DNA from 4 places in the Streptomyces sp. NPDC002564 genome. Region 4 is predicted to be linked to each of the others. Evidence: riboswitches for the same ligand, from Rfam matches in the RefSeq annotation. Region 4 holds a riboswitch; each other region holds the start of a gene.
The links. A riboswitch is a leader RNA that binds a small molecule or an ion and turns the genes downstream of it on or off. The one in region 4 is predicted to bind thiamine pyrophosphate.
Positions count from the first base shown of each region.

Region 1: another riboswitch for thiamine pyrophosphate. It lies ahead of thiC (phosphomethylpyrimidine synthase ThiC); the one in region 4 lies ahead of thiM (hydroxyethylthiazole kinase).
Region 2: another riboswitch for thiamine pyrophosphate. It lies ahead of ACFYXE_RS06445 (thiamine ABC transporter substrate binding subunit); the one in region 4 lies ahead of thiM (hydroxyethylthiazole kinase).
Region 3: another riboswitch for thiamine pyrophosphate. It lies ahead of thiO (glycine oxidase ThiO); the one in region 4 lies ahead of thiM (hydroxyethylthiazole kinase).

Region 1 covers NZ_JBIARE010000004.1:559,840-565,728, forward strand. Annotated here, with positions in the region: gene ACFYXE_RS17815 (IclR family transcriptional regulator) at 1-293, shown strand, start outside; gene ACFYXE_RS17820 (SsgA family sporulation/cell division regulator) at 397-834, shown strand; gene ACFYXE_RS17825 (YibE/F family protein) at 1,047-2,645, opposite strand; TPP riboswitch at 2,717-2,876, shown strand; gene thiC (phosphomethylpyrimidine synthase ThiC) at 2,869-4,656, shown strand; gene ACFYXE_RS17835 (hypothetical protein) at 4,757-5,650, opposite strand; gene ACFYXE_RS17840 (metallophosphoesterase) at 5,831-5,889, opposite strand, start outside.
Region 2 covers NZ_JBIARE010000001.1:1,398,820-1,404,708, reverse strand. Annotated here, with positions in the region: gene ACFYXE_RS06450 (ABC transporter permease) at 1-1,109, opposite strand, end outside; gene ACFYXE_RS06445 (thiamine ABC transporter substrate binding subunit) at 1,085-2,170, opposite strand; TPP riboswitch at 2,246-2,362, opposite strand; gene rlmN (23S rRNA (adenine(2503)-C(2))-methyltransferase RlmN) at 2,396-3,502, opposite strand; gene ACFYXE_RS06435 (phosphatidate cytidylyltransferase) at 3,599-4,708, opposite strand; gene frr (ribosome recycling factor) at 4,741-5,298, opposite strand; gene pyrH (UMP kinase) at 5,456-5,889, opposite strand, start outside.
Region 3 covers NZ_JBIARE010000003.1:53,675-59,563, forward strand. Annotated here, with positions in the region: gene metF (methylenetetrahydrofolate reductase [NAD(P)H]) at 1-462, opposite strand, end outside; gene thiE (thiamine phosphate synthase) at 587-1,246, opposite strand; gene ACFYXE_RS11805 (Rv2175c family DNA-binding protein) at 1,339-1,704, opposite strand; gene ACFYXE_RS11810 (NAD(P)/FAD-dependent oxidoreductase) at 1,773-2,936, opposite strand; TPP riboswitch at 3,139-3,252, shown strand; gene thiO (glycine oxidase ThiO) at 3,250-4,470, shown strand; gene thiS (sulfur carrier protein ThiS) at 4,467-4,691, shown strand; gene ACFYXE_RS11825 (thiazole synthase) at 4,697-5,491, shown strand; gene pknB (Stk1 family PASTA domain-containing Ser/Thr kinase) at 5,641-5,889, shown strand, end outside.
Region 4 covers NZ_JBIARE010000023.1:25,943-31,831, reverse strand. Annotated here, with positions in the region: gene ACFYXE_RS37885 (cytosine permease) at 1-43, opposite strand, end outside; gene tenA (thiaminase II) at 40-729, opposite strand; gene thiD (bifunctional hydroxymethylpyrimidine kinase/phosphomethylpyrimidine kinase) at 735-1,568, opposite strand; gene thiE (thiamine phosphate synthase) at 1,565-2,203, opposite strand; gene thiM (hydroxyethylthiazole kinase) at 2,563-3,393, opposite strand; TPP riboswitch at 3,387-3,512, opposite strand; gene ACFYXE_RS37860 (ScbA/BarX family gamma-butyrolactone biosynthesis protein) at 4,374-5,357, opposite strand.

The DNA.
Region 1 (5,889 bases), on a different contig from region 4:
ACCACCTCGACCGCTACCCGGTCCAGTCGATCACCCGATACTCCGTCAGGGACGACCGCACGTTCCTGCGCAGGCTCGACACGATGGCGCGGATGCGGCCCGTCGTGGAGCGTCAGGAGTACGCCCTCGGGACCGTCTGCGCGGCGATTCCGATTACAGCGGGTGACACTGCGGCCGCCATGGCCATTTCTGTTCCCTCCTATCAGGCGGAGCGGCTGATGCCCGCAGCCCAGCGCCTGCAACGAGAAATCGGGCGGCTGCTAGGGACACTCGCCTTCTCTATCAGCATCTGAAAACTCACTCCTTGTGATCTGGTGTGTACGTTAAGCAAGATGCCAGGAGTGTCAGGGAGTTGGTTCCTGGCCACTCGAGGGCCAAATGACGGGGTAGGGCGCGATGGGCGAGTCGGTACAGGCAGAGGTCATGATGAGCTTCCTCGTTTCCGAGGAGCTGTCGTTCCGCATCCCGGTGGAGCTCTGCTACGAGATGGACGATCCCTATGCCGTGCGGCTGACGTTCCATCTGCCGGGGGATGCCCCGGTGACCTGGGCCTTCGGGCGGGAGCTGTTGATCGACGGCGTGGGCCGACCCTGCGGGGACGGCGACGTGCGCATCGAGCCCACCGATTCCGAGGTGCTCGACGAAGCCCTGATCAGGCTTCAGGTCGGCGGTGACCAGGCGCTGTTCCGGGTGGGCATTCCGCCGCTGCTCGCCTTCCTCGACCGGACGGACCGGTTGGTGCCGCTGGGTCAGGAGCGGTCGCTGGCCGACTTCGACACGCACCTCGACGAGGCGCTCGACCGGATCCTCGCCGAGGAGCAGAACGCGGGCTGAGCCGCCGTGCTCAACTGACGCGGCCGGGTGGCATTTTGGTGCATTTCGCGGCGCCGGGCACATGCTCCGAAGCACGGGGCCTGCGGCCCGCGCCGACCCACCTCACCTCTCCACCCGCTTCAGTCCCCGGACGTATCTCCCACCTCACCCATCAACCCACCCGACCCGCCGCACCCCACCGCCCCCCGCCACACCCCACCGCACCGCCGAGGTCACCGCTTGCGGCGGCGCCCCTTCCCGCCGCGGGAGGGCCGGGGCGTCCCGACGGCGGCCCCCGACCCCGCCCTGACCTCGGCCGGGTTCCCGACGCCGACATTGACGCCGGCACTGACGCCGTTGCCGGCACCCGCCCCGGACGTCCGGTCCGCCGAGACCACCAGGGCCGCCAGGGCCGTCGTCACCGGCACCGAGGCGACCAGGCCGATCGAGCCGATGAGGGTGCGCACGATCTCCTCGGCGACCAGCTCGCTGTTGGCCACCGTCCCGACGCTGGACTGCGCGATGGAGAAGAGCAGCAACAGGGGCAGCGCGGCGCCCGCGTAGGCGAGGACGAGGGTGTTGACGACCGAGGCGATGTGGTCGCGGCCGATGCGGATGCCCGCCCGGTACAGGCCGCGCCAGCCCATCGTCGGGTTGGCCTGATGCAGTTCCCAGACCGCGGAGGTCTGGGTGACCGTCACGTCGTCGAGCACGCCGAGCGAGCCGATGATGACGCCCGCGAGCAGCAGGCCGCTCATGTCGATGGACGGATACAGGCCATGGATGAGACCGGTGTTGTCGTCCGTGTTGCCGGTCAGTGCGGCCCAGCCGATGAACAGCGAGCCGAGCAGCCCGATGAGCAGGAGGGAGATGAGGGTGCCGAGGACCGCGACCGAGGTGCGGGCCGTGAGCCCGTGGCAGAGATAGAGCGCGATGAGCATGATGGCGCTCGCCCCGATCACCGCCACCACCAGCGGGTTCGAGCCCTGGAGGATCGCCGGCAGGATGAAGAAGGTGAGCACCATGAAGCTGATGGCGAGTGCGACCAGGGCCATCAGACCGCGCAGCCGCCCCACCACGACGACGGCGAGCGCGAAGATGCCGGCGAGCAGCGCCATCGGGATCTTGCGGTTCACGTCGGTGACCGAGTACTGCAGCCCCTCGGGCGCCTTGGGCTCGTAGGCGACCACCACCTGCTGGCCCTGGCTGAGTTGACGGGGGGAGTCCGGCTGGATGATCTCGACGAAGGTGCGGCCCTCGTCCTTGCCGCTGGACACCTCGACCGTCGCCTTCTTGCAGGTGCCCGATGCCCGGGACTGCGCGGACTGGCCCTCGGGCGTGGAGGTGTCGCCGTTCGGCGGGGTCTGCGAGGGGTTGAGGTCCTTGCAGGGCAGTTCTTGCACCTTGGTGACCTTCGCGGACTGCATCTGCCGGTCGAAGCCGACGCCGGTGCGTTCGTGGCTCGGCGTGCCACCCGGCCACAGCACCATCAGTCCGACGACGACCGCGGTGGCGAAGGGGATCAGGACGGCGGCGATGACCTTGCGCAGGTGCTTCGAGACGGGCGCCGCCGGACCGTGACTGTGCGAGTGCCCGTGCCCGCCGTGGCCACCGTGCCCGTGTCCGCCGTGGCCCTGGCCCCCGGAGCCGTCCCCGCCATGCCCGTCGTGGCCGCCATGACCGTCCCCGCCGGGCCCGTGCCCGCCGGGCCCGTGCCCGCCGGGTCCGGGGCCGTTTCCGCCCGGGCCGTTGCCGGGCGAAGGGGGCCTGGGGCCGGGCGGGCGGGACGGCGGGCCGGAGGGCGGCGGGGGCGGCGGCTCAGTGGTGGTCACTGCCCGATCATCGCAAGAACGGGGAGGGCCCTCTGTTCAGCGCGCCCGACATGACGCTAGCGTGGAGCCACCTTTGCAATCGCGGGAGCTCGGAGCACCGGGCTGAGAGGGCGCTGACCTCCGTACACATCGGCACGAACGAGTCGTGCACGAGCCGTACGGGATCCGCTGCGTCGACCGCCGAACCTGTTACCGGGTAATGCCGGCGTAGGGAGTAGGTCTCATGACCACATCGGACGCACGCACGCCTGCCTCGACGCGGAACCAGAGCGACGAGGCCGGGAAGTCCATCGGCTGGCACAAGGCGTACGTCGAGGGCTCGCGCCCCGACCTGCGCGTGCCGGTCCGTCAGGTGCACCTCACCAACGGCAAGTCCGTGACCCTGTACGACACGTCAGGTCCGTACACCGACCCGTCGGCTGAGACCGACGTCCGCCGCGGCCTCGCGCCGCTGCGGGAGAACTGGATCATCGCCCGGGGCGACACCGAGGAGTACCCGGGCCGCCCGCCCCGCCCCGAGGACGACGGCATCAAGCACACCTCGCCGCGCGGCGGCCTGAAGAACCTGGACGCGGTCTTCCCCGGCCGTCCCCGCCAGCCGCGCCGGGCCAGGGCAGGTCAGACGGTCACGCAGCTCGCGTACGCCCGCCGCGGCGAGATCACGCCCGAGATGGAGTTCATCGGGATCCGCGAGAACCTCGACCCCGAGGTCGTGCGCGCGGAGGTCGCCGCGGGCCGCGCGGTGATCCCCGCCAACGTGAACCACCCGGAGATCGAGCCGATGATCATCGGCAAGAAGTTCCTGGTGAAGGTCAACGCCAACATCGGCAACTCCGCGGTCACCTCCTCCATCGAGGAGGAGGTCGACAAGATGACCTGGGCGACCCGGTGGGGCGCCGACACGGTCATGGACCTCTCCACCGGCCGCAACATCCACACCACCCGCGAGTGGGTGCTGCGCAACTCCCCCGTGCCGATCGGGACCGTTCCGCTCTACCAGGCCCTGGAGAAGGTCGACGGCCGGGCCGAGGAGCTGACCTGGGAGATCTACAAGGACACGGTCATCGAGCAGGCCGAGCAGGGCGTCGACTACATGACGGTGCACGCGGGCGTGCGCCTGCCGTACGTCCCGCTCACCGCGCGCCGCAAGACCGGCATCGTCTCGCGCGGCGGTTCGATCATGGCCGCCTGGTGCCTCGCGCACCACAAGGAGAGCTTCCTCTACGAGCACTTCGAGGAGCTCTGCGAGATCCTCGCCGCCTACGACGTGACGTACTCGCTCGGCGACGGCCTGCGGCCCGGCTCGATCGCGGACGCCAACGACGAGGCGCAGTTCGCCGAGCTGCGCACCCTGGGCGAGCTCAACACGATCGCCAAGCGCCACGGCGTCCAGACGATGATCGAGGGCCCGGGACACGTCCCGATGCACAAGATCAAGGAGAACATCGACCTCCAGCAGGAGATCTGCGAGGAGGCGCCGTTCTACACGCTCGGCCCGCTGACCACGGACATCGCCCCCGCCTACGACCACATCACCTCCGGCATCGGCGCCGCGATGATCGGCTGGTGGGGCACGGCGATGCTCTGCTACGTCACGCCCAAGGAGCACCTGGGCCTGCCCAACCGCGACGACGTGAAGACCGGCGTCATCACGTACAAGATCGCGGCGCACGCGGCCGACCTCGCCAAGGGGCATCCGGGCGCGCAGGACTGGGACGACGCGCTCTCGGACGCGCGCTTCGAGTTCCGCTGGGAGGACCAGTTCAACCTGGCCCTCGACCCGGTCACGGCACGGGAGTTCCACGACGAGACGCTGCCGGCCGAGCCCGCGAAGACGGCGCACTTCTGCTCGATGTGCGGGCCGAAGTTCTGCTCGATGAAGATCTCCCAGGACATCCGCCGTGAGCACGGCGGTGATCTCGCCGTCGACGACATCGAGGCGGGCATGGAACAGAAGTCCAAGGAGTTCGCGGCGGCCGGCAACCGCGTCTATCTGCCGATCGCCGACTGACCCGTCCCTGACCGGTCCGGTGCGCGCCGCCGCTCGCCCGCGGCGGCGCCCACCGGCGCTGTCGAGCCCTCATGGCCCCGGCCGCCCGGCCCCGGTCGCCTTACTCCGGTTTGTGGTCGGGCCCGCCGAAATCCGGGCTGGAGAAGTCGGGGCGCGAGTAGCTCGGGCGGGGACCGGCGGTCCGGCCGCCGTCCGGGCTGCTGAACCCCGGCCGGTGATAGCCGAGTTGCGGCATGCGGCCGCCTCCCGTGGAGCTCCCGGGATCCGTCGACGGCTTGCGCACGGCGGGGGCCGTGCCCGGGTCCGTCAGGGCTTCCCGCAGGAACGGCACGACGCCCCGCTCGAGGAGCGCCCGGCCCCAGTCCTCCCTGGCACGGGACACCTCCTCGTGCCGTTCGCCGTGCAGTCCGGCCTGGAGCGAGGTGGAGCCGTTGCGCAGGGCGGTCAGGAGCAGACCGACCGCGGCGACCAGGATGCCCCCGGCGGTGAGCGCGCCGAACAGCCATCCCGCGGTGAGCAGGGTGTCCGCGAAGGCGGGCTCGGGGGTGAGCATTTTCAGGATGTAGCCGACGAGCAGGAAGATCGCGGCGGCCGTCCCCGCGAGGACGGGTGCGAGGACCGCGACGACGGCGATCGCCCCGGCTCCCGCCGCCGCCGGTTCGGCGACCTCGCCCATCGCGGTGGCGAGGCCCAGGCCGCCGGAGCCCGACTCCGCGGCGCTCTGTCCGTTCCCTTCGTGGATCGATGTGGAGGTCGGTCGAGGTTCGCGCAACTCCTCGCGAACCTTCACGTAGTGCGCGTACTCGGCCGCTGCCGCGGCCGTGATCAGTGCTGTCGCGCTCAGGGCCATGGTGCGCAGTTGTTCGGGATTGAGCCGCTGGCCCACTGCGGCGAGTTCCGGACGGTCAGGTGCGGTGCGCAGCGCCTCGTCGAGGATCCGCTCGTACTCGGGGCGGTCCTCATTGAGCAGGTGTGGAGCGCTGTTCATGTGCATCCCCCGATGCTCCGTAGGGCTGAGGCTCGCATGACTGTGAGCCGTTGGGCAGAAACGGAGGGGAGCCTGCTACGGATAAGCCGATGGTAGAGCCGTGACCGCGCGCGGTGACAGGGGGTTTCCGGAAATTGCCCCCCTGGCCAGCGTGATCGTGTAGAGGGGCGCCTGCCCGGATAACGTTCAGATACTCAGGGGAAGTTGACGGACCAGCAGCTTTCCGGCCATGGTCACGCCGCCGT
Region 2 (5,889 bases), on a different contig from region 4:
GCGATGACCGTGGCCACGACGGCGTATTGCAGGGAGTTCCCGACGGCCTCGATCGGCGGCACGAGGAAGGCGCCGCCGTCCGCCGAGGTCAGCTCCTTGTAGTAGAGGAGCCCGAAGCCGTCGGGCCCGGCGAAGGAGCGCTGCACGAGCACGCCGAGCGGCAGCAGGATCAGCAGCACGATCGTCGCCAGGACCAGCCCGAGCAGCGACCACTGACCGGCGCCGCGCGGCCGGCGCGCCACGGCCGAGGCGTCGACGAGCTTCAGCGCGCTCTCGCGGCGCCGGACCGTCCACGCGTGGATCGCCAGGATCAGCCCGACCGCCGCGAACTGCACGATCGTCAGGACGGCGGCCGTCGGCAGGTCGAGGAGCTGGGCGGTCTGCCGGTAGATCTCCACCTCCAGCGTGGAGTACGCGGGTCCGCCGAGGATCTGCACGACGCCGAAGGAGGTGAAGGTGAAGAGGAAGACCATCAGCGCGGCGGCCGCGACGGCGGGCCCGAGCGCGGGCAGCGTCACCGTCCGCCAGGCCGTCCAGCGCGAGGCGCCGAGCATCCGCGCGGCCTCCTCCTGGCGCGGGTCGAGCTGCGCCCAGAGGCCGCCGACGGTGCGGACGACGACCGCGTAGTTGAAGAAGACGTGCGCGAGCAGGATCGCCCACACCGTGGTGTCCAGGCGCACGCCCCACAGCTCGTCGAAGAGCCCGCCGCGCCCGATCAGCGCCAGGAAGGCGGTCCCGACGACGACCGTCGGCAGCACGAACGGCACCGTGACGACGGCCCGCAGCACCCGCTTGCCCGGGAAGTCGAAGCGCGCGAAGACGTACGCGCCGGGCAGCGCGATCAGCAGCGTGAGCGCGGTCGACGCGAGCGCCTGCCAGGTGGTGAACCACAGCACGTGCCGGATGTCGGACTGCCCGAGGACGTCCGTGATCCGCCCGAGCTGCCAGGCCCCGCCGACGTGCAGGCCGCGGGCGACGATGGCCGTGACCGGATAGGCGAAGAAGAGCCCGAAGAACGCGACGGGCACGGCCATCAGGCCGAGCCGCACCGCGCTCCCCCGGCGGGCGCCCGTCTTCCGTGGCGCTACTTCAGTACGAGCGAGGTCCACGACTTGATCCACGGCTCACGGTTGTCGGCGATCTTCTTCGGGTCCATGGTCTCGGGCCTGTCGACCGTCACGCCGTGCTCGGTGAACAGCCCGGGCAGCTTCGCGCCGTCGAGCACCGGGTTCACGAACATGTTCAGCGGCATGTCCTCCTGGAACTCCTTGCCGGCCAGGAAGTCCAGGAGCGCCTTGCCGCCCTTGGTGTTCCCGGCGTTGCTGAGCAGGCCCGCGTACTCGACCTGGCGGAAGCAGGTGCCGGTCGCGACGCCGGTCGGCGCCTCCTTGGGCCGGGGCTTGGCGTAGAGGACCTCGACGGGCGGCGAGGAGGCGTACGAGACGACGAGCGGGCGGTCGCCCTTGGCCTTCTTGCCGCCGGAGGAGCCGGAGAACTCCTCGTTGTAGGCCTGCTCCCAGCCGTCGACGACCTTGACGCCGTTGGCCTTGAGCTTCTTCCAGTAGCCCTGCCAGCCCCCGTCGCCGTACTTCGCGGCGGTGCCGAGCAGGAACCCGAGACCGGGCGAGGAGGTCGAGGCGTTCTCGGTGACCAGCAGGTTCTTGTACGCGGGCCTGGCCAGGTCGTCGAAGGACTTCGGCGGCGCCAGCTTCTTGTCGGCGAAGTACTTCTTGTCGTAGTTGACGCAGATGTCGCCGCTGTCGACGGGGGTGACCCGGTGCCTGTCCCCGTCGGCCCGGAACTCCGGCTTGATCTTGTCCGCGCCCTTGACCTCGTACGGCTGGAAGAGGCCGTTGTCGAGCGCGCGCGAGAGGAGCGTGTTGTCGACGCCGAAGAAGACGTCGCCCTGCGGGTTGTCCTCGGAGAGGACCGCCTTGTTCACCGCGGCGCCCGCGTCGCCGTCCTTGAGGACCTTGACCGTGTAGCCGGAGCGCTTCTCGAAGTCCTTCAGGACGTCCTTGGAGACGTTGAAGGAGTCATGGCTGACGAGCGTCACGCTCTTGGCGTCGGACGACCCGGATCCGCTGTCGGAGCCGCCGCACGCGGAGACCGCGACGAGCCCGATGCCCACCGCCACGGCGGTGAACGAGACCTTCTTGGTGGTGCCCACTGGTTTTCCTCCTGGGTGACCAGGAAGAGACGCGGCCCTGCCCGCGGCCGGCCGGCCGCGGGCAGGGCGCAACAGCTTGAGTAATGACCGAACTTCCTACCCAGAATGACCTGGGCGAGGTTCAGAGGGTCTGCGGCCCACCTGTCCAAGGTGCCGCACTCTCAGCGCTGTGGCGCTCCCCTGTCGGAATATGCAGATGTGTGTACGAGGCGTACGCCCGCCAGACTACCTCTCGGCCGCGGCGAGCTGACCGCACGCTCCGTCGATCTCCTGCCCGCGGGTGTCCCGGATGGTGACCGGCACGCCGTGCGCCGCGATGGCCTCCACGAACGCCTTCTCGTCCTCGGGACGCGACGCCGTCCACTTCGAGCCCGGGGTGGGGTTCAGCGGGATGAGGTTGACGTGCACCGGCTTGCCCTTGAGCATCCGGCCGAGCCGGTCGCCACGCCACGCCTGGTCGTTGATGTCCCGGATGAGCGCGTACTCGATGGAGAGGCGACGGCCCGACTTGGCGGCGTACTCCCAGCCGGCGTCCAGCACCTCGCGCACCTTCCAGCGCGTGTTCACCGGGACGAGGGTGTCGCGCAGCTCGTCGTCCGGCGCGTGCAGCGAGATGGCGAGGCGGCACTTGAAGCCCTCGTCCGAGAACCGGTGGATGGCGGGCACGAGGCCCACCGTCGACACCGTGATGCCGCGCTGCGAGAGCCCGAGGCCGTCCGGCTCGGGGTCGGTGAGGCGGCGGATCGCGCCGGTCACCCGGTTGTAGTTGGCCAGCGGCTCGCCCATGCCCATGAAGACGATGTTCGAGAGCCGCGCCGGGCCGCCCGGGATCTCGCCGTCGCGCAGCGCCCGCATGCCGTCGACGATCTGGTGCACGATCTCGCCCGTCGACAGGTTCCGGTCGAGGCCGGCCTGTCCGGTGGCGCAGAACGGGCAGTTCATGCCGCAGCCCGCCTGGGAGCTGATGCACATGGTGACCCGGTCGGGATAGCGCATCAGCACGGACTCGACGAGCGTCCCGTCGAAGAGGCGCCAGAGCGTCTTGCGGGTCGTGTCGTCGTCACAGCTGATGTGCCGCACCACGGACATCAGGTCGGGCAGCAGCGCCTCACGGAGCTTCTCGCGCGCACCGGCGGGGATGTCGGTCCACTCGGCCGGGTCGTGCGCGTACCGCGCGAAGTAGTGCTGCGAGAGCTGCTTGGCGCGGAACGGCTTCTCGCCGATGGCGGCGACGGCTTCCTTGCGCTCGGCGGGCGTGAGGTCGGCGAGATGCCGCGGGGGCTTCTTGGCACCGCGGGGCGCGACGAAAGTGAGTTCTCCGGGTACAGGCATGGTCGTTCCAGTGTCGCAGACATACGACAAGGGGCTCGCCGCCCTGTGGACGACGAGCCCCTCACCTACATTTACGCAGGTCGGACCGGTAGGAGATCAGCCGGAGCCGACGAACACCACCAGCAGCAGCCACACCACGGGCGCCGTCGGCAGCAGCGAGTCCAGGCGGTCCATGATGCCGCCGTGGCCCGGCAGCAGCGTGCCCATGTCCTTGATGCCCAGGTCCCGCTTGATCATCGACTCGCCGAGGTCGCCCAGCGTGGCGCTCGCGGCGACCGCGAGGCCGATGAGCAGGCCCTGCCACCACGTGCCGCCGTCGATGAGGAGCTCCATGCACAGCGCGCCCGCGGCCATCGCGAAGGTGACCGCGCCGACCAAGCCCTCGCGGGTCTTGCCGGGGCTGATGCGCGGCGCCAGCTTGTGCTTGCCGAAGCGCCAGCCGATCGCGTACGCACCCGTGTCGCTGACCACGGTCAGGAGCAGGAAGGTGAGCACCCGCTGCGGGCCGTCGTCCGCGGTGAGCATCAGCGCGACGAAGGTCGCGAGGAAGGGGACGTAGAAGGCGGCGAAGACCCCCGCCGTGACGTCCTTCAGATAGCCGTCGGGCGGCTCGGTCATCCGCCAGACGAGGACCGCGAGCGCGGTCAGGGCCATCGCGACCCAGGCGCCCTCGGTCCCGCGCACGTACCCGGCGACGACCATCGCCGCGCCGCCCACCGCGAGCGGTACGAGCGGCGCCTTGATGCCCTTGCGCTCGTCGAGCCGGGAGGTGAGCTCCCAGAGGCCGACGACGACGGCGACCGCTATGACGCCGATGAAGACGGCCTTGACGATGAACAGCGACGCGATGATCACCGCGCCGAGTCCCACACCGACCCCTATGGCCGCCCCGAGGTCGCGGCCCGCGCTCTTCTTCTGCGGTGCTGCCGGGGCGGGCTGCGGCTGTGGTGCGCTGGGCATGGGCTCCTGCGGAGGCTCGTCACGGAACAGGGGGCCGCCCGTCCGAGTGGCCCCCCGGTCGCCGTCCTGGTCTCCGCCGTTGACGGGTACGTCGGGCACGATGGGCATGGGCTGCGTCTCAGACGGAAACAGCGCGTCCTGCGCATCGTACGCGGGACCTGCCGGGGGCGCCCCCTGACCAGGTCCCTGGTCGGGCGGCCCCCAATACCCGGCTCTGGGCGGCGCCCCCCAGGAAGAGTCGTTCACGGATCGGTTCCCTGATTCCTCGGACTCGAGACTCAGACTTCGAGCAGCTCGGCTTCCTTGTGCTTGAGCAGCTCGTCCACCTGGGCGACGTACTTCGCGGTGGTGTCGTCGAGCTCCTTCTCGCCGCGACGGCCCTCGTCCTCGCCGATGTCGCCGTCCTTGATCGCCTTGTCCAGGGCCTCCTTGGCCTTGCGACGGATCGAACGGATCGAGATCTTGGAGTCCTCGGCCTTGGTCTTGGCGACCTTGATGTACTCCTTGCGGCGGTCCTGCGTCAGCTCGGGGAACGTCACCCGGATGATGTTGCCGTCGTTGCTCGGATTGACGCCGAGGTCGGAGTCCCGGATCGCCTGCTCGATGTTGCGCAGCGCGGTCTTGTCGAACGGGGTCACCACGGCCATCCGCGGCTCGGGCACCGAGAACGAGGCCAGCTGGTTGATCGGCGTCAGCGCGCCGTAGTAGTCCGCCACGATCTTGTTGAACATCGCCGGGTGCGCACGGCCGGTGCGGATCGCGGCGAAGTCCTCCTTGGCGACCACGACGGCCTTCTCCATCTTCTCCTCGGCCTCGAGGAGGGTCTCTTCGATCACCACTTGCTCCTGCGTGTCTTGAGTAGGCCCGGCTAGCACGGGGCGGCCGGCTGCGTCGCGTCTCTTTCCTGCACGGTGTCCGACCGGCAGGCCTTTGTCCATCCCTCTCAGGCGACGGCTCGTGTCCGCCGCCCGGGACTGGCCCGGCTCCCCCGGATCAGGCCCGGCTTCCCTGGTCGCCCACGAGAGTGCCGATCTTCTCACCCTTGACGGCCCGGGCGATATTGCCCTCGGAGAGGAGCTCGAAGACCAGGATGGGCAGCTTGTTGTCCCGGCACAGCGTGATCGCGGTCATGTCGGCGACCTTCAGGTCCTGCGTGATGACCTCGCCGTAGCCGAGGGCGTCGTACTTCACCGCGTCGGGGTTGGTCCGGGGGTCGGAGTCGTAGACCCCGTCCACGCCGTTCTTGCCCATCAGCAGCGCCTCGGCGTCGATCTCCAGGGCGCGCTGCGCGGCGGTGGTGTCGGTGGAGAAGTACGGCATGCCCATCCCGGCACCGAAGATGACCACGCGGCCCTTCTCCAGGTGGCGCACGGCGCGCAACGGGATGTACGGCTCCGCGACCTGCCCCATCGTGATGGCGGTCTGGA
Region 3 (5,889 bases), on a different contig from region 4:
GAAGTCGCCGGACTCCTTGATGAGCTCGACCAGTTCGGCGGCGTAGGTCAGGCCCTCGGGGTGCGCGATCCAGTCGCCGAGCGGGTCGCCGGGCGGGTCGCCGCGGACCGCGAGCATGTTCCTGATGCCCGCGTCCGCGTACTGCCCGATGATGTTGCGCAGCTCGGCCACGGAGTGGTCGACCGCGGTCAGGTGGGCGACCGGCGTCAGCGTCGTGTCGGCGACGATCTGCTGGGTCTCCTTGACCGTGCCGGTGCGCGTCGAGCCGCCCGCGCCGTAGGTCACGGAGACGAAGTCCGGGGCCACCGCCTCGACCCGGCGCAGCGCGTTCCAGAGGTTCCGCTCGCCCTTCGGGGTCTTCGGGGCGGAGAACTCGAACGAAAATGTCGTTTTGCCGGTCGCGAGCATGTCTCGTACCGTGCGCGCACGGTCGGACCTGGTCGAAGCTGTGCCTAGGGCCATACCGGCAGGTTAGCCAGGCCGTGGCGGTCGCCCAACCAGACCGCGGAGAATTGGCCGGTTTGCCGGTTTGTTGTCCACGGATCGGACACTCCCGGACCGGCGCCCGCCCCGGCGTGCTCCCTGCTCAGACGGCGGTACGCAGCCGCTTGGCGAGGTCCGCCGCCGCGGCGCCCGGGTCGTCGGCCTCGGTGATCGCCCGCACGACGACGACGCGGCGCGCGCCGGCCGCCAGGACCTCGTCGAGGTTGCCCGCGTCGATGCCGCCGATGGCGAACCAGGGGCGGTCCGTGCCGAGCGAGGCGGTGTACCGCACCAGGTCGAGGCCCGGGGCGTGCCGGCCCGGCTTGGTGGGCGTGGGCCAGCACGGGCCCGTGCAGAAGTAGTCCACGCCGTCCTGGGCGGCGGCCGCCGCGACCTCGGACTCGGCGTGCGTGGAGCGGCCGATCAGCACCTCGGGGCCGAGGACGGCGCGGGCCGCGGGGACCGGCAGGTCGCCCTGGCCCAGGTGCAGCACGTCGGCGCCGACGGCGTGCGCGACGTCCGCGCGGTCGTTCACCGCGAACAGCTTGCCGTGCCGCCGGGCGGCGTCCGCGAAGACCTGGAGGTGCTCGACCTCCTCACCGGCCTCCATGCCCTTGTCGCGCAGCTGCACGATGTCGACACCGCCCGCGAGGACGGCGTCGAGGAATTCCGGGAGGTCCCCCTGGCGCTTGCGGGCGTCCGTGCACAGATAGAGCCGGGCGTCGGCGAGCCGGTCACGGTGATCGGCGGCAGCGGCAGCCATGGAGAAGTCCCCCCGTTGTCGGTGGCGTACGGGCACGCGTGCGCGCCCGTACGCCGGACGGTGTCGTTCGGTTCAGACGGTCGAGCGCCTGCTCAGACGGCGAGCGCCTGGGCGCGGCGCTTCACCTCCGTGCCGCGATTCTCGCTCAGCGCCTGCGCGGGGGTGCCGGGCAGGGTCGAGTCGGGGGTGAAGAGCCACTCCAGCATCTCCTCGTCGGAGAAGCCGTCGTCCCTCAGGAGCGTCAAGGTGCCGACCAGGCCCTTGACGACCTTGTCGCCGTCGATGAAGGCGGCCGGCACCTGGAGCGCCCGGTTCTCACCCCGGCGCACGGCGATCAGCTGGCCCTCCTTGACCAGCTGGCGCACACGGGTCACCTCGACATCGAGCATGTCCGCGATGTCGGGGAGGTGCAGCCAGTCGGGTACGAGAGCATCAGTCTTTGCGTCAATCTCGGTCACGCGCTCCAGCGTATCCCCGGCCGGGGGGACCGTGCCGGGCGGTGAGGGCCACCCTCCGCACCGACCCGCTACAGGGACGCCTTCTTCAGCGGAACCGAGGCGTCCGCCGCCAGGGCCGGATCGAGGCGGGCGCCCGCCTCGATCAGCTTGCGCCCCTGGGCCAGGTCCCGGGGCCGGCCCACCGCGAGGACCGCGACCAGCGCGCCCTCCCGCAGCCAGCACACCGACCAGGCCATTCCCGTGGGGTCGCCGCGCCACACCGTCGCGTCGGCCCCGGCGTGATGGCCCGCGTACTGCACGAAGCGGCCGAACTGCTCCGACCAGAAGTAGGGCACGGGGTCGTACGCCGCCGGGGTCTCGCCGATGACGTTCGCCGCGACCGTGCGCGGGCCCTGGAGGGCGTTGTCCCAGTGGTGGACGAGCAGGCGCTCCCCGTACCGCCCGGACGGGAAGGAGGAGCAGTCGCCGACCGCGTAGACGTCGGGGGCCGAGGTGCGCAGGCCCTCGTCGGTGACGACCTCGCGGTGGGCGCCGAGCTCGATGCCGGAGCCGGTCAGCCAGGCCGTCGCGGGCCGCGCCCCGATGCCGACGAGCACCGCGTCCGCGGGCAGCCTGCTCCCGTCGGTGAGGAGCACCGCGCCCGGCTCGACGCGCTCCACGCGCGCGTGGGTGCGCAGCACCGCCCCGGAGTCCGCGTACCAGTCGGCCATGGGCGCCGCGACCTCCTCGGGCAGCGCCCCGGCGAGCGGTCGCGCGGCGGCCTCGACCACGGTGACGGAACAGCCCGCCTCCCGTGCGGCGGTCGCGAACTCCGCGCCGATCCAGCCCGCCCCCACGACCACCACGTCCCGCTGTTCGGCGAGGACCGGGCGCAGCCGCTCGGCGTCGTCCAGGGTGCGCAGGAGGTGGACGCCGGGCACGCCCTCGGTGCCGGGCAGCCGGACCGGCTCGGCGCCGGTCGCCAGGACCAGGACGTCGTAGGCCAGGGGGCCCGCGGCGGTGTCCAGTTCGTGGTCGGCGGGGCGCACTCCGGTGACCTCGCGGCCCAGGTCGAGGTCGATGCCGAGCGCCGCGAAGTCGATGTCGAAGGCGGATCCTTCCGCCTTGCCGAGCAGCACCGCCTTGGACAGCGGCGGCCTGTCGTAGGGCTGGTGCGGCTCCGCGCCGACGAGGGTGACCGTCCCCGCGAACCCCTGTTCGCGCAGGGCCACCGCGGTCTGCACCCCGGCCATCCCCGCACCGACGATGACGACGTGCCGTTCCGCCTGCGGCGGCTTTCCGGTCTGCTTCCGCTGCTCGCTCACCCGATCACTCTAGGGCGGCGGGCCGGGGCGGTCCCCGATGGGGACGAGGAGATCTCTGACACACCGTCACTGCTCATACCCGGACAGCTCCCCTACTGCCACGCGAAGCGACGGGCTAGGGTGGCCGCTGCAGAGCACTCGCGGGAGCCCGGACGCACCGGGCTGAGAGGGAGGCTGGGACGGCCTCCGACCGTACGAACCTGATCCGGGTCATGCCGGCGAAGGGAGGGGCTGGACGCCCATGCATTCACGGACGACATCCGCCGCCACGACCGACGTCCTCGTCGTCGGGGGCGGCATCATCGGCCTGGTCTCGGCCTGGCGGGCCGCCCAGCGCGGACTCTCCGTCGCGGTCGTGGACCCCGAACCGGGCGGCGGGGCCGCCCAAGTCGCGGCGGGCATGCTGGCCGCCGTCACCGAACTGCACTACGGCGAGGAGACGTTGCTGGGCCTCAACCTGGCGTCCGCCCGCCGCTATCCCGACTTCGTCGCCGAGCTGACCGGGGCGAGCGGCCACGACCTCGGCCATCGCGCCTGCGGCACCCTCGCCGTGGCGCTCGACTCCGACGACCGCGCGCATCTGCGCGAACTGCACGCCCTGCAGCGCCGTTCGGGGCTCGAGTCCGAGTGGCTGAGCGGCCGCGAGTGCCGTCGCCTGGAGCCGATGCTCGCGCCGGGCGTGCGCGGCGGGCTGCGGGTCGACGGCGACCACCAGGTCGACCCGCGCAGGCTCGCGGCGGCCCTCGTGGTGGCCTGCGAGCGGGCCGGCGTCGCCTTCCACCGCGCGTGGGCGGAGCGCCTGACGGTCTCCGGCGACCGGGCGCACGGCGTCGTCCTCGCGGACGGCACCGCGCTCGGCGCGGGGCAGACCCTGCTCGCGGCGGGCAGCCTCAGCGGGCGGCTGGCCGGCGTCCCCGCCGACGTCCTGCCGCCGGTACGCCCGGTGAAGGGGCAGGTGCTGCGGCTGACCGTGCCGAAGGCGTACGCCCCGTTCCTGAGCCGCACCGTGCGGGCCGTGGTGCGCGGCAGCCACGTCTACCTCGTCCCGCGCGAGAACGGCGAGCTCGTCGTCGGCGCCACCAGCGAGGAGCTCGGCTGGGACACCACGGTCACCGCGGGCGGCGTGTACGAGCTGCTGCGGGACGCGCACGAGCTGGTGCCCGGCATCACCGAGCTGCCGCTCACCGAGACCCGCGCGGGCCTGCGCCCCGCCTCCCCCGACAACGCCCCGCTGCTCGGCCCGACCCGGCTCGCCGGGCTCCAGCTGGCCACCGGGCACTACCGCAACGGCGTCCTGCTGACGCCCGTCACGGGTGACGTCATGGCGCACGCCCTGACCACCGGCGAGCTGCCCGACGAGGCGCTCCCCTTCACCCCGCGCCGCTTCGACGACGCCTCCCCCCTCCCGCGCTTCCCGCCCTTCCCGACCCGCACGCAGCCCTTCACGGAGCAGCCCGCATGAGCACGCCTTCCGCCGTATCCGTCCGCGTCTCCGTCAACGGCGAGGAGCGCGAGGTCGCCCCGGGCACCACGCTCGACGCCCTCGTCGCCACCCTGTCCACGGCGCACTCCGGTGTCGCCGCCGCCGTCAACGAAACCGTCGTCCCGCGCGCGCAGTGGCCCGCCACCGCCCTCGCCGACGGCGACCGCGTCGAAGTGCTCACCGCCGTCCAGGGAGGCTGAAGACCATGGCAGACGACCCCTTCGTCCTCGGTGACCTCACCTTCTCCTCGCGCCTGATCATGGGCACGGGCGGGGCGCCGAGCCTCGACGTCCTCGAACGTTCCCTCGTCGCGTCCGGCACCGAGCTGACCACGGTCGCGATGCGCCGCCTCGACCCGGGCGTGCAGGGTTCGGTGCTCTCCGTGCTGGACCGGCTCGGCATCCGCGTACTGCCCAACACGGCGGGCTGTTTCACGGCGGGCGAGGCGGTCCTGACCGCCCGCCTCGCGCGCGAGGCGCTCGGCACCGACCTGGTGAAGCTGGAGGTGATCGCCGACGAGCGCACCCTGCTGCCCGATCCGGTGGAGCTCCTGGACGCCGCCGAGATCCTGGTCGACGACGGCTTCACCGTCCTGCCGTACACGAACGACGACCCGGTCGTCGCCCGGAAGCTGGAGGACGTGGGCTGCGCCGCGGTCATGCCGCTCGGCTCGCCGATCGGCTCCGGGCTCGGCATCCGCAACCCGCACAACTTCCAGCTGATCGTCGAGCACGCGCGCGTGCCGGTGATCCTCGACGCGGGTGCGGGCACGGCGTCCGACGCGGCGCTCGCGATGGAGCTGGGGTGCGCGGGTGTGATGCTCGCCTCCGCGGTGACGCGGGCGCAGGAGCCGGTCCTGATGGCGGAGGCGATGCGGCACGGCGTCGAGGCGGGACGCCTGGCGCACCGGGCCGGGCGGATCCCGCGGCGGCACTTCGCGGAGGCGTCCTCGCCCACGGAGGGCATGGCACGGCTGGATCCGGAGCGGCCCGCCTTCTGAGGGGCCCGCTCCCCCGCGGGGCCCCGCCTGCCGGGCGGGCGGGGCCGTCCGCGCGCCCCGGGCGGCGAGCGTCACAGCTCGGCTGCAGTCACGCACCGAAGCCGCCCGGGCGGGGAGAGCCGACCGTGGTGCCTCGTAGACTCCCCTGCGTGGACACGACCCTTCAGGACCCGCTCGTCGGGCAGCTGCTCGACAGCCGTTACCGCATCGACGGGCGCATCGCGGTCGGCGGGATGGCCACGGTCTACCGGGCCGTGGACACCCGCCTGGACCGCGTGCTCGCGCTCAAGGTGATGCACCCGACGCTGGCGGCCGACGCCACCTTCGTCGACCGTTTCATCCGCGAGGCCAAGTCGGTGGCCCGCCTCTCCCATCCGAACGTGGTGGGGGTCTTCGAC
Region 4 (5,889 bases):
CCGGGGCCGAAGCCGGGGTGCCGGGTTCGGTGGTGGTCGTCACTTCGCGGGCTCCGAAGCCTGGGCGGGGGCGGGGCCGAAGGGCCAGTTCTCCACGCGCCAGGCGGCGTCCCAGAACATCCACTCCCAGGTGGACGCGGTGGTGAAGGCCGTGCGCATGCGGGCGCGGGTCCCCGGGTCGGCCTGGTCCGCAAGCCGGTTGACGATCTGCCGGGCGCGTTCGGTGGCGGCCTCGAACTCCTCGTCGGCATACGTGCCGATCCAGTCGCCATAGGGATGGGCGGCCAGGTCACCGGCCTGCTCAAGGAGGGCCCGGCCCACCTCGGCGTAGATCCAGAAGCAGGGAAGGACCGCGGCCGCCAGCTCCGGATACCCCTGCGTGTGGGCCACGGAGAGCAGGTAGGAGGTGTAGCCCGTGCAGGTGGGGGAGGCAGTCCAGGCATCGACGTCGACGACATTGCTCTCGTGCAGGGAGCTCTCGACGGCCACGGCGTCATGGGCGGACTTCGCGAAGAACGCGATGTCCTCCGGCCGGTCGGCCTTCGCGGCGGCACTGGCCAGCGCGCGGGCGTAACCGCGCAGGTAGAGGGCGTCCTGGGCCAGGTAGTAGACGAACTTGTCCCGGTCCAGGGTGCCGTCGCCGAGGCCAGTGACGAACGCCAGCTTGTCGATGCCCGAACGTATCTCGGCCGTGGCCGTCCACAGCTCGTCGCAGAACGTCGTGGTCATGGTGGTCAGCTCCAGTACTGGTGGAAGTGGTGGACGGGGCCGTGACCGCGGCCGACACGCAGGGTGTCGGCCGCCCGCAGTGCCCCGGTCAGGTACTCCTTCGCGGCGCGGACAGCGGGCTCCCAGTCGTCGTGCTGCGGGCGGAGGGCGGCGATCGCGGCGGACAGGGTGCAGCCGGTGCCATGGGTGTTCCGCGTGTTCACGCGAGGCGCGGACAACTCGGTGACTCCGGCGCCATCGGTGCCCGGGGCGTGCGCGGCGTCGACGAGGATGTCGACGGACTCGGCGTCGTGCATGTGGTGGCCGCCCTTGAGCAGGACGCGCCGGGTGCCGGTCTTGAGGAGTGCCCGGGCCTGCTCGACGGCCTCGGCGCGGTTCTCCGCGGCGGCGGCGCCGAGCAGGTCGCCGGCCTCGGGGAGATTCGGGGTGATGAGGTCCGCGAGGGGCAGGAGACGGTCGCGCACCACCGTCACCGCGTCGGCCTCGAGGAGGCGGTGACCGCTGGTCGAGACCATGACGGGGTCGAGGACGACGTACCGGGGCCGATGCCGCTCAAGGGCGTCCGCGACGGCTTCGGCGATGGCGGCGTCGGCCAGCATTCCGATCTTGACGGCGTCCACCGGGACGTCGGCGAACAGCGTGTCGATCTGCTCGGTCACGAACGCCGGGGGGACGGTGTGGATGCCGGTGACGCCTTGGGTGTTCTGCGCGGTGAGGGCGGTCAGAACTGCCGTTCCGTAGGCCCCGTTGGCGGAGAACGCCTTCAGGTCGGCCTGGATCCCGGCGCCGCCGGACGGGTCGCTCGCGGCAATGGTGAGGGCGATGGGCGGACTGGTCACGCGGAGACCTCCGGTCGCAGGGTGCGGACGAGGGAATGGGCCGCGGTCTCGGGGTCGGGCTGCCCGCAGACCGCGCTGACGACAGCGATGCCGGCCGCGCCGCTTCGCCTGACCACGGCGGCCTCGGACACGCCGATCCCGCCGATGGCCACGCAGGGCAGCGGGCTCTCCCGGACGATCCGGGCCAGCCCGTCCAGGCCGAGCGGGGTGTCCGCGTCCGGCTTGGTGGACTGCGGGAACACCGGACCCACCCCGAGGTGGTCGACGGCATCCGGCACATGCGCCAGCTGCTCGGGACGGCTGACGGACAGGCCGACGTACGCACCTGGACCGAGCTGGCGCCGCGCGGTCTCGGGGGACACGTCCCGCTGCCCGAGGTGGACGCCGTCCGCGTCCAACCAGACCGCGACGTCGAGGCGATCATTGACGATCAAAGGGACACCGGTGCCCGCGAGTACGTCCTGGATCGCCCGGCCGAGCTGGAACAACGCACGGGCGTCCGCGTCCGGATCACGCAACTGGACGGTGGTGACGCCCCCTTGAACAGCGGCCGCCACGGTGGCGGCGACACCGCGGTCACCGCAGAGCCGGGTGTCGGTGACGAGATACAGGGACAGGTCGAGAGGAGGTCGCATGGGTGGGTCCTTGGAGGCTCCCGGCCGGGGAGGGCCGTGGGAAACGCATCGGGCAGGGGACGGATGGCAGGGGACGGTTGCAGGAGGCAGGAGGCAGGAGGCAGGAGGCAGGAGGCAGGAGGCAGGAGGCAGGAGGCAGGAAGTAGGAAGTGGGGGAGGGGTGCAGGGGTGAAGGGGAGAGATGCAGGGGAGGAGGGAGTGCCTTGTGAGGCAAGGGGTGTGAGTTATCCACAGGCGGGAGCGCGGAGAGGCGAAGGCGGCCATACTTGGTGTTGGGGTCGCCCCCCGGGCGGGAGGGGGCCGTTCAGCGGGTGGATTCCAGGCCACGGCCCACCACGGCCCCCGCAATACGCGCACGCTCAGCGCAAGTTGAGACCCTCGGCGAGCCGGTCGGGCGCGAGCTGGTGCAGCGCGTCGATGAGGGCGACCGCGAACGTGCCGGGCCCCGCAGAGCGGATGGCGGCATCCTCCGCGGCCACGGTGAGCAGGCCGGTCGCGGCAGTGGCGGCCAGCAGCGCGTCATCGGTGACGGCCGTGCAGGCGGCCACCAGAGCGCCCAGTGAACAGCCCGTTCCCGTGACCAAGGGCAACAGCGGGTGCCCGTTGGCCAGACGCACCACCCGCGTCCCGTCCGTGAGGACATCCACCGGGCCGCTGACCGCGACCACGCAGCCGTAGCGCCGGGCCAGTGCGTCGGCCGCGGCCAGCGCGGCCTCGGGCACGTCCGTACTGTCCACGCCGCGCCCGCCCGTGCCGCCGTCCAGGGCCAGGATCTCGGAAGCGTTGCCGCGTACGACCGCCGGCGGTGCGCTCTCGAGCAGTTCGTGGGCGAGCCCGGTGCGCCAGGGCAGCGGCCCGACCGCCACCGGGTCGAGGACCCACGGCCGCCCGGCCCCGGCCGCCTCCTTGACGGCGACGCGCATCGCCTCCGCGGTCACGGACGTCACCGTCCCCAGGTTGACCAGGACGCCCCCGGCCACCCGGGCCAACGCGCCGGCCTCCTCGGCGCTGTGCACCATCGCCGGAGCGGCACCCACCGCGAGCAGCACGTTCGCGGTGAACTGCGACACCACTACGTTGGTCAGACAGTGCACCAGCGGTGCCGCGGTTCGCAGAGACGCGATCACGTCCCCCACGGCCTCACGGGACACGGCGGTGCCGTGCTCAGCAGGTACGGAGGCAGGATCCATGGTCAACACCCTTCCTACGCCGGCATTACCCGGTCCAGGTTCATGCGGTCGGCGGCAAGGGGAGCAAGTCCCGTCCGCCCTCTCAGCCCGGCTACTCCCGAGCTCCCGCGGTGGTCGCTACGCAATGTACCTCCCTCGGGAACAGGAGTTCGCCCTCGGGGGTGACCGGCGGAACGACAGGGAGGTGTTTCGGCGGAACTGGCTGAAGGGTTCCTTTTTGGCCACCAGGGACCGACCTGTCCGCATCGCTTCGGCCAGGTGTTCCCGGTGGTGGGCCGGAGGGTTGGCCTGTTGGAGGTGTTGGCCCTTCGGAAGCGTTGGCGTGTCGGAGGTGACTGGAGTCGGGGCAGGCGGAAGCGCCCCCCGTGCCTCGCCCTTGTGCGGAGGTGCCGGTGATCACTTATTACTGACAAGAAATACAAGAACCGGCTGAGCGGCCAGAATGCGCGCGCTCAGCCGGTGACCGCTCGACTCGACGTCGACTCAGCCGACGTCCGTCGTCTCTCCCTTTTTGCTGTTGCTCACGGTGTCACTTCGCGTCGGCGCAGTCCGTTTTTCGGCGTGCTGTCGCTCCGGAAACCTGCATGCGGAACGATGGCGGTTCGTGGCGAGTCGTAGCGGATGATTCGATTCCCTCGACATCCGGAATTCCCGCCTCCGGTGCAACTTTCGATGAAAAGGGTTGCATTGGCGAACTCGCCCTTTCGGGCCCGGCGAAACGGAACGCCCTCTCCGGCGGGAGGCTGTTCTTCGCCCACGGCGACGGAAGCGCGGTCGAGCTCAATTCCGTCAGTCTGCCTGGTCGAATCTACAGCCGCCCCGTCGCCGCCTCTCGGCTTCTCCGTATTGACTCTTCGGGGATGCCGCTCGGTCCTTTCTCCTGTCCTGCTCACCCCGGCAGTGCGCTGAAGCGTCCTAGGAGTAGGTGAGGGCCCGGCCGAGCGGGTCGCCCCGGGTGGAGAGAGCCGGGCCCGGCCAGATCAGGGGGTGGGGTGGGTGGTGGCTGTGAGGTAGGTGGTGAACGTGGGCTGGTTGTTCTGGTGACCCGTGACATGGAAGGTGTAGCTGTGGGGCTGGGTGGGGTCTTGGGGCTGAGGGGTGGTCGTGATGTAGCAGGGAGTGGTGAGTTCCACATAGCGGTGGAACTCGGTGTGGGTGTGCGTGGGGATGGCGTTCGGCGGGAGGTGAGGGTGCGCACTCTGCCGGGCCGCCTCGATGAGGACCATGCCGGGGATGTGATCGCCGTCGTGGTCGAACAGGATGGCGTGGCGGGGATCGGCGTTCAGGCGCCAGGTGTGGGGCTGGTGGGCGGGCGCGAGGACGAGGTCGTGGGACAGATTGCGGCCGAAGACCGCGGGATCCTGGTGGGTCGGGACGTACGGGAGAGCGGGGCCCGAAGCCTGGGAAGTGGGGGCGCCGCCGGCGCGAAGGCGCTTGTAGGCGGCGGGGGAGAGGCAGGTGAAGTGCCCGCGCCCGATGGCGAGGGTGCGCGTGCCGCAGTTGATGACGAGGTCGATGGTGAAGGTGCCACGGCGGGGCACGGTGAGGGTGGCGTACAGGGTGAGGTCGGTGGGGGTGTTGGCGATGTCGAGGTGCTCGGGGTGCGTGGTCACCGTCATGTCCTGCATGACGAAGTGGTGTCCCAGCGGGATGGCGTGCTGCGCGTGCGCCAGGTAGATCCCGGTCTGGCGGAGCGTCTCGCAGGCCTGCAGGTGATCGTGGCTGCGCCCGTCGGCGGTGGTGAAGAAGGTGTGGGCGCGGGGCCATTGGCCGGTGAGGGTGTACGTGTCCTCGCCGGTCTTCTCGCTCGACGTCAGGAAGACCTCGGCCAGGGCGGCGCGGTGGACGTACTCGCGCGGCACGGTGGTGGTGAGGCGGGACGCACCCGCGGTGGGCGCGTTCGCGGGCGCGGTGGCCGCGGCTGCGGAGCCCGTCGCGGCAGGTGCTGTGGGTGCTGCAGGCACGGCAGGCACGGCAGGTGCCGCGGGTGTTTGTGCGCTTGTGGGCGCTTGGGTGGCTGCCGGTGCTTGTGTGGCGGCGCTGACGGCGGTGCCGTTCGCGGCGGGCACGGTGTGAGCCGAGTGGCCGGCGGCGGTCGCGGAGTGCGCACCGTGCGCGTTGTACGTGGTGGACGCGTTGTGCGCGATGTGGCTGGTGTGGATGCCCGGAACGTCTTTCGACTGGGGCAGTACAAGACTGCTCATGAACCTCTCCCCCGGAGGTGAATGAAAGTGAGGCCATAACATACATACCCACCGGTTTCCTTTTCAAGGGCCGGTGGTGATTACATGCGGCGCTCTGAGGGAAAAGGATCTCGGATGGTTTCCCGGTTTTTGTGACGCTGGGTAGTTGCGTTCCTGGTGGGGGCGGGGCGAGGTTCCGGGAGTTAAGGGGAATTATTCCGTCCGTTTATCGGGTGGAAACCGGGCGGCCGGTTCCCTTGTTATGCTTTCGCGCCGTCTGGGCGGACCGGACGGTTCGGCTGTTCCGGAGAGT